DNA from 2 places in the Oribacterium sp. oral taxon 078 str. F0263 genome. Region 2 is predicted to be linked to the other one. Evidence: predicted binding sites of a transcription regulator. Region 2 holds the regulator's gene; the other holds the start of a gene.

What was found. The regulator HrcA, encoded in region 2, represses chaperone genes, less so after heat shock. The targets are predictions, from matches to a motif close to TGTTAGCACTCNNNNNNNNNGAGTGCTAACA.
Region 1: a site for HrcA is predicted at 3,426-3,456, ahead of HMPREF1986_RS00570 (co-chaperone GroES). Genes of this name have one in related genera too.

What each region holds. Positions count from the first base shown of each region.
Region 1 covers NZ_KI273077.1:101,125-106,296, forward strand. The annotation lists gene HMPREF1986_RS00550 (S-ribosylhomocysteine lyase) at 1-427, shown strand, start outside; gene HMPREF1986_RS00555 (LL-diaminopimelate aminotransferase) at 437-1,627, shown strand; gene HMPREF1986_RS00560 (hypothetical protein) at 2,042-2,563, opposite strand; gene HMPREF1986_RS00565 (choline-binding protein) at 2,865-3,266, opposite strand; gene HMPREF1986_RS00570 (co-chaperone GroES) at 3,559-3,846, shown strand; gene groL (chaperonin GroEL) at 3,987-5,172, shown strand, end outside.
Region 2 covers NZ_KI273099.1:31,725-36,896, forward strand. The annotation lists gene dnaK (molecular chaperone DnaK) at 1-1,787, opposite strand, end outside; gene HMPREF1986_RS03380 (hypothetical protein) at 1,901-2,101, opposite strand; gene grpE (nucleotide exchange factor GrpE) at 2,352-3,077, opposite strand; gene hrcA (heat-inducible transcriptional repressor HrcA) at 3,131-4,165, opposite strand; gene HMPREF1986_RS03395 (3D domain-containing protein) at 4,617-5,147, opposite strand.

The sequences.
Region 1 (5,172 bases), on a different contig from region 2:
CTATGTCTCCAGGATAGACCGCGTGGGGACAGAGAGCGTCACGAGCTTTGATCTTCGCTTCACTTCTCCGAATCGGGAGCCGGTCATGAATACCGCCCCGGTGCACGCGATCGAGCATCTCGCAGCGACCTTTCTCCGAAATGATCCGGAGTGGAAGGATCGGGTGCTCTATTTCGGCCCGATGGGCTGCCGGACCGGCTTCTACCTCCTTCTTCTGGGAGAGCATCACCCTGAGGAGATCCTTCCCCTTTTGAAGCGCTGCTGCCGTTTCATCCTGGACTTTTCGGGGGAGATCCCCGGTGCGAGACCGAGAGACTGCGGAAACTACAGCGATATGAATCTCGATATGGCGAAGTGGTGGGCGGGGCGTTACCTCAGAGAGACGCTGGAGCGGATCGATGAGGCGCACATGAATTACCCGGATTAGGAGGAAAGAATGGCGGCAGAGATCAACAAACACTACCTGGAGCTGAAGGAGAGCTATCTTTTCTCGGAGATCGCAAGGCGCATCCGGGAATGGCAGGCGGAAAACCCGGACAGAGCGGGAGAACTCATCCGCATGGGGATCGGGGATGTCACCCGCCCTCTTCCCGGGGCCGTTGTGGATGCGATGATTCACGCTGCCTCCGAGATGGGAAGGGCGGAGAGCTTCCGCGGCTACGGACCGGAACAGGGCTATGACTTTCTGCGGGAAAAGATCCGGGGATATTATGAGAGCTTCGGCGTAAGCCTCAAGGAGCAGGAGATCTTCATCTCCGACGGGGCGAAATCGGATCTTGGAAACATCCTGGACATCATGGGGGAGAAGAGCAGTGTCCTCGTGACGGATCCGGTCTATCCGGTCTATGTCGATACCAATGTCATGGCGGGACACAGCATCCGCTATGCCCTGTCCGGAGAGGAGAACGACTTCCTGCCGATGCCGAGGGAGGACTATGCCGCGGACCTCATCTATCTCTGCTCTCCCAACAATCCCACCGGCGCGGTCTACGACAGGGCGCAGCTTTCCGCCTGGGTGGACTTCGCGCGAGAGAGAGGCTCCATCATCCTCTTTGACTCTGCCTACGAGTGCTTCGTCACGGGGGATCTTCCCCACTCTGTCTATGAGATCGAGGGTGCGAAGGAGGCCGCGATCGAATTTTGCAGCTTCTCGAAGAAGGCGGGCTTTACGGGCACAAGATGCGGCTATACCGTCGTCCCCGAGGAGCTCAAGCGGGATAATGTGATGCTGAACCGGCTTTGGCTCAGGAGGCAGACGACGAAATTCAACGGCGTGTGCTACATCGTGCAAAGGGGCGCAGAGGCGGTCTTCAGCGAGGAGGGAAAGAAGCAGATCGAGGAGAATATTTCCTACTACCGGGAGAATGCCAGGATCATAACGGAGACCCTGGACCGGCTCGGAATCTATTATACCGGAGGGAAAAACTCCCCCTATGTCTGGATGAAAGCTCCCTTTGGCCTCTCCTCCTGGGATTTCTTCGACAGACTCTTAAATGAGTGCCGCGTCGTCGGGACGCCGGGGGAGGGATTCGGGAAAAGCGGAGAAGGATATTTCCGCCTGACGGCCTTCTCCACGAAGGAAAATACCAAAGAGGCGATGCGGCGGATGGAGACGCTTTTCCGCTGAGACGACTTCTGTGCTTACTAAAGACTTGGCCTTGGATAGGGAAATGGGGCGATCTTCCGTTTGTCCGTCCAACGCCGGGCGGACAAACGGAAGAAAAGGCGGCATAGAAGGCGTCAGAAAACAGCCTCTAACCGAACTTGGCTGCAGAGGGGAAGCATCCCCTCAGTTTTTTCCGCATCCGTTTTTGGAAGAAAGCTGCCGCTTTGGGCTCAGACAATGCCATAAGGCATTGAGGATTTTTTACTTTATACCATAAGCGATAAGCAATAAAAAGAATAATAAAGGGAAGACGCCTGCTTTTCCTCGACCCTGAACATTTTCCTGAGCGTTGTTCTATAAAAAGAGATTCTTCCAAAACGGGATGGGACGGAAGATATGAGATGAAACAGATCGATAAAGGAAGGGAGGGGGAGCTCAGTCCGGGAGCTCGAATTCCATCTTAACCGTCGTATTCACAAGGTCAAGAGCGGTCTGAATCTTTCTCAGCTCGTCGGAAATCCTCCTGTAGTCCTCCTTCGCCTTTTCTACGGAATAGTTCGTATAGGAATAGTCGATGACGGTGCTGCTGCCGATGCCGCCGATCGAGCTTCTCTGCTTCGGAAGGCGGTTCTGCATGGGATACAGTCTGTTTCGCATTTCCGTGAGCTGCGGGATATAAACCAGCACCTGGTCAATCGTCATCCCGCTGTCCCCGACCATGTGAGAGCTGTTAAAGCAGTTGACGGCGTGCTTTAGGATCCGGATCTTCCGGTCATAGCTTTCCAGGATGCTCTGCGTTTCCCCGTAGTTATATGCGGGGCGGACGGATTCGATGTCTTCTCCGAGAGAAGCATTGAATATCGAGCTCTGCCGCTCATTGGAGAGGACGAGATTCTTTTCCTCCAGAAGCTTTTTCAGAATCTTCGACGCTTCCGCCGATGTGACAAGGTATTTCATGCTGTCTCCTTCCTTTATCCTCTGAAGCGGTCCGCCCGAAATCCTTCCTCTGTTCAAAGCGGCCGGAACGAGAATTCCTCCCCGTTTTTCGCCTGTTCGGAAGATTCGGAATGCGAAAGCTTTCGCACAGTCTTTCGGGGATTCTCCCGGGAAAAACAGAGCAGCGTGGGCTTTCCCGCGCTGCTCCTCCCCCCATTCGATCAACCCGTCCTATCCCGGGATCCGTTTTCCTTATGGAAGCTGCCTGAAGCTGCGCTTCAGAACTGCGAACTGCGCAGCTTCCCCGCCTTTTTCCCTGAGCTTAGCCTACCCAAACGCCGTTTCCGTCGACGTGGTAGTTGTCCGGAGTGAGCTTATTCATATAGAGAGAGCCGACAGGCTGAGAGGAAGCGCGCTGCACGGCAAAATAGTACCACTCATAGTTGATTCTCTGCCAGCCGGTCAGCATCACACCGTTTGCGCCGATGTAGTACCACTGATGCTGGCTCACGACCCAGCCCTTCCACAGTCCTCCGGACTCGTCGTTCGCGAAGGACCAGGATCCGTCTCTGTTCTGAATCCAGTGTCCGTTCGTCTCAGCGGTCATCGTCGAGGAGCCGCCGAAGCCCTGAGCGAGCCCCTTGGGACTTTCAGCGAAGGCCGGAACTACACTGGCCGCCGTCATCATTGCCGCAAGCATCATCACAAGGATCTTTTTTTTCATAATAGGATAGCCTCCATTTCTCGTGGTCTCTGAATGCCGTAATTCCGCATCAGGGCGGAATCCTGCCTTCTGCAACAATTTCATTATACCCGATTTTCTCAGATAGACAATATGCGATTCGTTTACGAAAGATTACAAAAACACAGAAAGTTCATACTTTGTTAGCACTCAGAGCTTGACACTGCTAATAGAAGAGGCTATAATAGCGCTTGTTCTGAAAAAGATTCCAAGCAATGCGGCTTTCGACTACGCATTGTGAGAAGGGATGCTGGAATATAAGAGGAGGTTTGTTATGAAGCTGGTTCCGTTGTTTGACAGGGTTGTGCTGGAGAAGGAGAAGATGGAGGAGACCACGAAGAGCGGGATCGTGCTCCCCGGTCAGGACGATAAGGAGAAGCCGGGCCAGGCGGTGGTCATCGCGGTCGGCCCGGGCGGAGTGATCGACGGGAAGGAAGTAAAGATGCAGGTCAAGGAAGGACAGCATGTCATCTTTTCCAAGTACGCGGGCTCCGAGGTGGAGATCGAGGGCAGGAAGTATACCGTCGTGAAGCAGAGCGATATTCTTGCGGTAGTGGAATAAGCTTTGCACGGCGCTGCGTTTAGCTGCCGGGAGCACTTCCTTTAAGAATAAATCAGCATTTTCGAAGAGAAAATCCCCGGAAAAGACAGTCAGGGACAGAAAAATATAGAAGAAGAGACAGAAGACAGGAGGATATCAATATGGCTAAGGAACTCAAGTACGGCGTAGAGGCTCGCAAGGCTTTGGAAGCCGGAGTCGATGCGGTTGCAGATACCGTGAAGGTCACGCTGGGACCCAAGGGCAGAAATGTAGTTTTGGATAAGAGCTACGGCTCCCCGCTCATCACAAACGACGGCGTTTCCATCGCGAAGGAGATCGACCTGAAGGATCCCTATGAGAACATGGGCGCACAGCTTGTGCGGGAGGTCGCGTCGAAGACCAATGATGTGGCGGGCGACGGAACCACGACGGCGACGGTGCTTGCGCAGGCGATCGTCTCCGAGGGCATGAAGAATATCGAAGCCGGCGCGAATCCGATCATCCTCAGAAAGGGCATCCGGAAAGCCGTAGATGCTGCGGTGGAGTCCATCAAGAAGCAGTCCTCCAAGGTGAAGGGCAAGGACCAGATCGCGAAGGTCGCCGGGATTTCCGCCGGAGATCCGGAGGTCGGAGAGATGGTCGCGGACGCGATGGAGAAGGTCTCGAAGGACGGTGTCATCACGGTGGAGGAATCCAAGACCATGCAGACCGAGCTCGACCTCGTGGAGGGCATGGAGTTTGACAGAGGCTATGTCAGCGCCTACATGTCCACCGATATGGAGAAGATGGAGGCGGTCCTCGAGGATCCGTACATCCTTATCACGGATAAGAAGATCTCGAACATCCAGGATATCCTTCCGCTTCTCGAGCAGGTCGTGAAGAGCGGCGCGAGACTTCTGCTCATCGCGGAGGACATTGAGGGAGAGGCTCTCACGACGCTCATCGTGAACAAGCTCAGAGGCACCTTCAATGTCGTAGCGGTCAAGGCGCCGGGCTACGGTGACAGAAGGAAGGAAATGCTCAAGGATATCGCGGTTCTGACCGGCGGACAGGTGATCTCCGAGGAGCTCGGACTGGAGTTAAAGGACGCTTCGATCGAGCAGTGCGGTCGTGCGAAGTCCGTGAAGGTGACGAAGGAGAAGACCACGATCATCGAGGGACTCGGAAAGAAGAAGGAGATCAGCGACAGAATCGCTCAGATCAGAGCGCAGATCGATAGCACGAGCTCTGACTTCGACAAGGAAAAGCTCCAGGAGAGGCTCGCGAAGCTCGCGGGCGGCGTCGCGGTGATCCGTGTCGGCGCGGCGACGGAGACCGAGATGAAGGAAGCGAAGCTTCGGATGGAGG
Region 2 (5,172 bases):
TTTGCGCCCTGTCCACCGGCCTGCTGCGCGTTCTCATAGACCTTCGTAAAGAGCGCCTGAGAGGACTTCATGAGCGTCTCCTGCGCGGCCTTGATGCGCTCCGCGCCGTCCTTCGTGATGCCCTCGAGCGGATTTGCCGCGAGCACATCCTCCAGTGCCTTAAGATCCGCCTCCACCTGGGACTTGTCGGACTCGGAGATCTTGTCCCCTACGTCCTCGAGTGCCTTCTTCGTCTGGAAGACGATGGAGTCCGCACCGTTTCTGACCTCGATGGCCTCCTTCTTCTCCTTGTCCGCCGCCTCGTACTGCGCGGCCTCCTTCACAGCCTTATCGATATCATCCTTCGACATATTCGAGCCGGAGGTGATGGTGATGTGCTGTTCCTTTCCGGTTCCCTTGTCCTTTGCCGAGACATTGACGATGCCGTTTGCGTCGATATCGAAGGTCACTTCGATCTGCGGCGTGCCTCTCTGCGCCGGGAGAATGCCGTCCAGGCGGAACTGTCCGAGAGTCTTATTGTCTCTCGCAAACTCCCGCTCTCCCTGTACGACATGGATATCCACGGCGGTCTGGTTGTCGGCCGCAGTCGAGAAGATCTGGGAGGCTCTGGTCGGGATGGTGGTATTCCTCTTGATGAGCGGAGTCGCCACACCGCCGAGCGTCTCGATGGAAAGTGTCAGCGGGGTCACATCCAGAAGAAGGACATCGCCCGCTCCCTCATCTCCCGCGAGCTTTCCGCCCTGCACCGCCGCGCCGAGAGCCACGCACTCGTCCGGGTTCAGGGTCTTGGAGGGCTCCTTTCCGGTGATCCTCTTCACCTTCTCCTGCACCACGGGCATACGGGTGGAGCCGCCGACCAAAAGGACCTTGGAGAGCTCCGCGGACGTGAGTCCGGCGTCCTTCAGGGCGTTCTGCACGGGGACCGCCGTCCTCTCCGTGAGATCCGCAGTGAGCTCCTCAAACTTCGCCCGGCTTAAGTTCATGTCGAGGTGCTTCGGCCCTCCATCCGTCGCAGTGATGAAGGGCAGGTTGATCTCCGTCGTCGTCGCAGAGGAGAGCTCCTTCTTCGCCTTCTCCGCCGCCTCCTTCAGTCTCTGGAGCGCCATCTTGTCCTTCGAGAGATCCACGCCCTCCGCCTTACGGAACTCGTCGATCATCCACTGCGTGATCCGCTCGTCGTAGTCGTCTCCACCGAGCCTCGTGTCCCCGTTCGTGGAGAGAACCTCGATGACGCCGTCTCCGATCTCGATGAGGGAGACATCGAAGGTGCCTCCTCCGAGATCATAGACCATGATCTTCTGCTCGGACTCATCATCCAGTCCGTAGGCGAGCGCCGCCGCTGTCGGCTCGTTGATGATCCGCTTCACATCCAGTCCCGCGATCTTTCCCGCATCCTTCGTCGCCTGTCTCTGCGCGTCGTTGAAATAGGCCGGGACGGTGATGACGGCCTCCGTGACCTTCTCTCCGAGATAGGCCTCTGCGTCCGCCTTCAGCTTCTGAAGGATCATCGCAGAGATTTCCTGCGGCGTATAATCCTTTCCGTCAATCGATACTTTATAATCTGTCCCCATGTGCCTCTTGATGGAGGAGACCGTCCTCTCCGCATTGGTCACGGCCTGACGCTTCGCGGGCTCTCCCACGAGACGCTCCCCGTTCTTCGTAAACGCCACCACGGACGGGGTCGTTCTCATACCCTCCGAGTTGGGGATGACCGTGGGCTTTCCGCCCTCCATGACTGCCACACAGCTGTTTGTCGTTCCAAGATCAATTCCGATGATTTTTCCCATAGCTTCCTCTTCCTTTCCCAAGCTCTTCCCCGGATCCTTCCGGGTTCCGCTTCGAATCCGTTTTCTTTTGCTGCTCTTCCTTCGTTCTGCTTCTCTTCGTTTTCTTAATGCTTTTAGTTCTGCTGCTTCTTCCTGCTGGCTCTGCCTCTTCTTACTGCTCTTGTTTCTTTCTTGCTGCCTTCCTCTGCTTTTTCTTTCCCTTCTGTCTCTTCTTTTTTCCTCTGTCTTTTTTCTGTTTCTCTAAGCTCTTTGGTTTTTACGGCTTTTCCTTGCCGAGTGCCTGTAGTGCCTGTATCAATTCCTTTCTGCTTCACCGCCTTATCTGCCGGGCAGTCGCTCCATAAGCAGGCCGTCTGCCGCCCCGGCGACTCGGCTTCGCCCGGGTGGCTTCAGCCGACCTCCCTGCGGGAGGCACTTCTCTACGAGAAGTGGTCAAGAACGCTCCGAGTCTGCCTGATGGCAGACTTCTGCGCTTGCGCCGCTGGCCGCGGCAGTCGGAGCGAGAGCGTCCTGTGTTGGAGCGGCTGCCCGACAGATAGAGATGCAATCAACAGAAAGTTATTCTCATTTTTTCACCTTTACCATGGAGTGCCTTATCACCGAGCCCCGGAAGGTATAGCCCTTTTGGAGGTCCGCGGTGATCGTGCCTTCCTCCGCATCTCCCTCCTCGTCCGCCATGACGGCATTGTGAAGCGCGGGATCGAACTTCTTTCCCTCCGCCTCGATCTCCTTCACGTCGAGATCCGAGAAGAGCTTTCGGAGCTGGCGGTAGATCCCGTCTACTCCCTTTTCAAAGGGTTCTTCCTTCTCCCCTTCAGAGAGCGCGTCCAATGCTCTCTCGAAATTGTCCGCGATGGGAAGAAGCTTCTCTATGACATCCCCTGCGCCGAGCTCGAACATCCGGGACTTCTCCCGCTCCGTCCGCTTTCTGTAATTATCAAACTCCGCGTAGAGCCTGGTGTATTTATCCTTCCAATCGGACAGCTCCTTCTCATAGCGCTTTTTCAAAAGCTCATTTTCCGCTCCGTCCGACGGCTCGTTCTCCGCTCGCTCTGAATCGGGAGCGCGCTCTCCTTCTTCCTCACCTGACTCTCTCTCCGCCTCCTCTTCCGGCTTTTCCTCTGCCTTCTCTCTCTGCTCCGCCCCCGGCTCTTCCGGCGCGCTTTCGCCTTGCTCCGAGGCGTTCTCGTTCTTTTTCTCCTCTTTTCTCTCTTCTTTTACACTCTCTTCGATTACATTCTCTTCTGTCCCGCTCCCGCCCTCTCCGGGCGTCTTCCAATCCTCCGACATAAGTCCTCCTTCTCGCTTCTTTCGCGCTCCGGTCCTTTCCCTTCCTTATCCCGCTATCCGTTTCCGGGAAAAGCCTGATCCATCTCGTTCATAAGCCTCGTGAGGATCTCCAGAACCTTTTCGTAGTCCATCCGCTTCGGTCCGATCACGCCGATCGTGCCCCGCATGCCGTTCCCAATCTCATAATTTGCGGTGACGACGGAGCAGTCTCCTATGTCCCGAAGCGGAGATTCTTTTCCGATATAGACCTGTATCTGTCCCTTGGACTCTGAGTCCGGCTCCTCCATAAGCTCCAGGAGCTCGTCCTTTTTCTCGAGCGCGGCGATCAGCCGCTCCGCATTTTCCGAATCCGTGAGCTCCGGATACTTAAAGATATTCGTCGCCCCGGAGGTGTAAATCTGCCTCTCCTCCCCGTCCGTGTCCAGGATAGAGATAAGGCTTTTCAAAACAGCCCGGAGTGTGCCGCGGAGTCCGGATCTCGCGCAGACCTTCGCGCATCTCCCCTCCGTAAGGTCATCGCCGCCAAGGCCGGAGAGTTCATCATTCAGGAGAAGATTCAAAGAGAGCACTGTGTTGAAATCGAGCTCCTCCCTCTCGTCCCTCCGGACCATCGCGGTTCGCACGATATTTCCCTCAAACATGACGACGAGGAGCAGCCTCCGCGAGTCCACGAGGGAGAGCTGGAGGAAGCGGATCCGTCTCCTCTGTATGCTCGGCCCCGAGATCATCGCCGCGTAGTGAGTATTCTCCGCGATGCTTCGGACCAGGGATTTCAGGACGGTCTCCAGGCGGTCCACCCGCTGGAACATGCTGCTCTTCACCTCATCCAGCTCCCGCACCTGTTTCTGCATGAGCTGATCCACGTAGAAGCGATAGCCCTTGTCGGAGGGAATCCGGCCGGCAGAGGTATGCGGCTGCAGGATATAGCCCATCTCCTCCAGGTCACTCATCTCATTTCGGATCGTCGCGGAGCTCAGATTCAGCCCGGAGTATTTGCTGATGGTTCTGGAGCCCACCGGCTCTCCGGTCTCGAGGTAGTTTTTGATGATCGCAGTGAGAATAATAAGCTTTCGATCGTCCAATGTCATCCTCTCCCTCCTTTCCCAGGAAGTACTCTGAGCACTCGCTTTGCCTCTTCCCTGTTAGCACTCTATTGATCGGAGTGCTAACATCTATGCAGTATGATACTATCCGCGTTTCCGGATGTCAAGCATAAATCCAAGTTTTCTCAGAAAAAAAAAAGCGGGGCAGGCCCGCTCTTCTTTCCTTCTCTCCTCGATTCCGCTGTATCAGTCTCTATTCCTCTTCCGCCGGGCGGCCGCTCCGTAAGCAGTCCATCTGCCGCCCCGAAGACTCGGCTTCGCCCGGGTGGCTTCAGCCGACCTCCCTCCGGGAGGCACTTCTCTACGAGAAGTGGTCAAGAACGCTCCGAGTCTGCCTGATGGCAGACTTCTGCGCTTGAGACTCGGCTTCGCCCGGGCGGTTTCAGCCGACCTCCCTCCGGGAGGTACTTCTCTTCGAGAAGACTCAAGTACCGCTCTATTTCTTCGGAACGGCGAGGAAGACCTCCGCATATCGGTTTCCGTTCCAGGTCACGCCGAGCGCTTCCTCTCTGCTGTCGAAATAGATGTCGATCATCTGTCCCTTCACGCCGCTCCCGATATCCTCCACCGTATAGACGGTATTTCCGATGAAAATCTTGGTCCCAAGAGGGAGGACGCTTGTGTCCGCCGCAATGGTGTGATTGCTCTTTGTGGGTTTTCCGGAGTAGGTGTTTCCATCGCCGTAATAGCCGGTGATCATGAAGACGCCCTTCTTCTCCCCTCTCGTATACAGCTTCGATTCCTCCGTCAGCACATTGCCGATGGGGGTTTCCGCTATCTTTCCGATATCAGGCAATGCCGGAGCGGCCGCGGCCTCCGGGACATTCGCTCCCTTATCCTCTCCTTCAAAGACCTCTGAGGCGGCCGCCGGCGCCACTCTCGCGATTTCCTCCTCCGCCAAGGCCGGAAACGCCGCAAAGAGAAGCAGCAAAGCCGCTGTCAAAACGGATATCTGATATTTTTTCATATCCTCTCCTTCCTCTTCTCGTCGG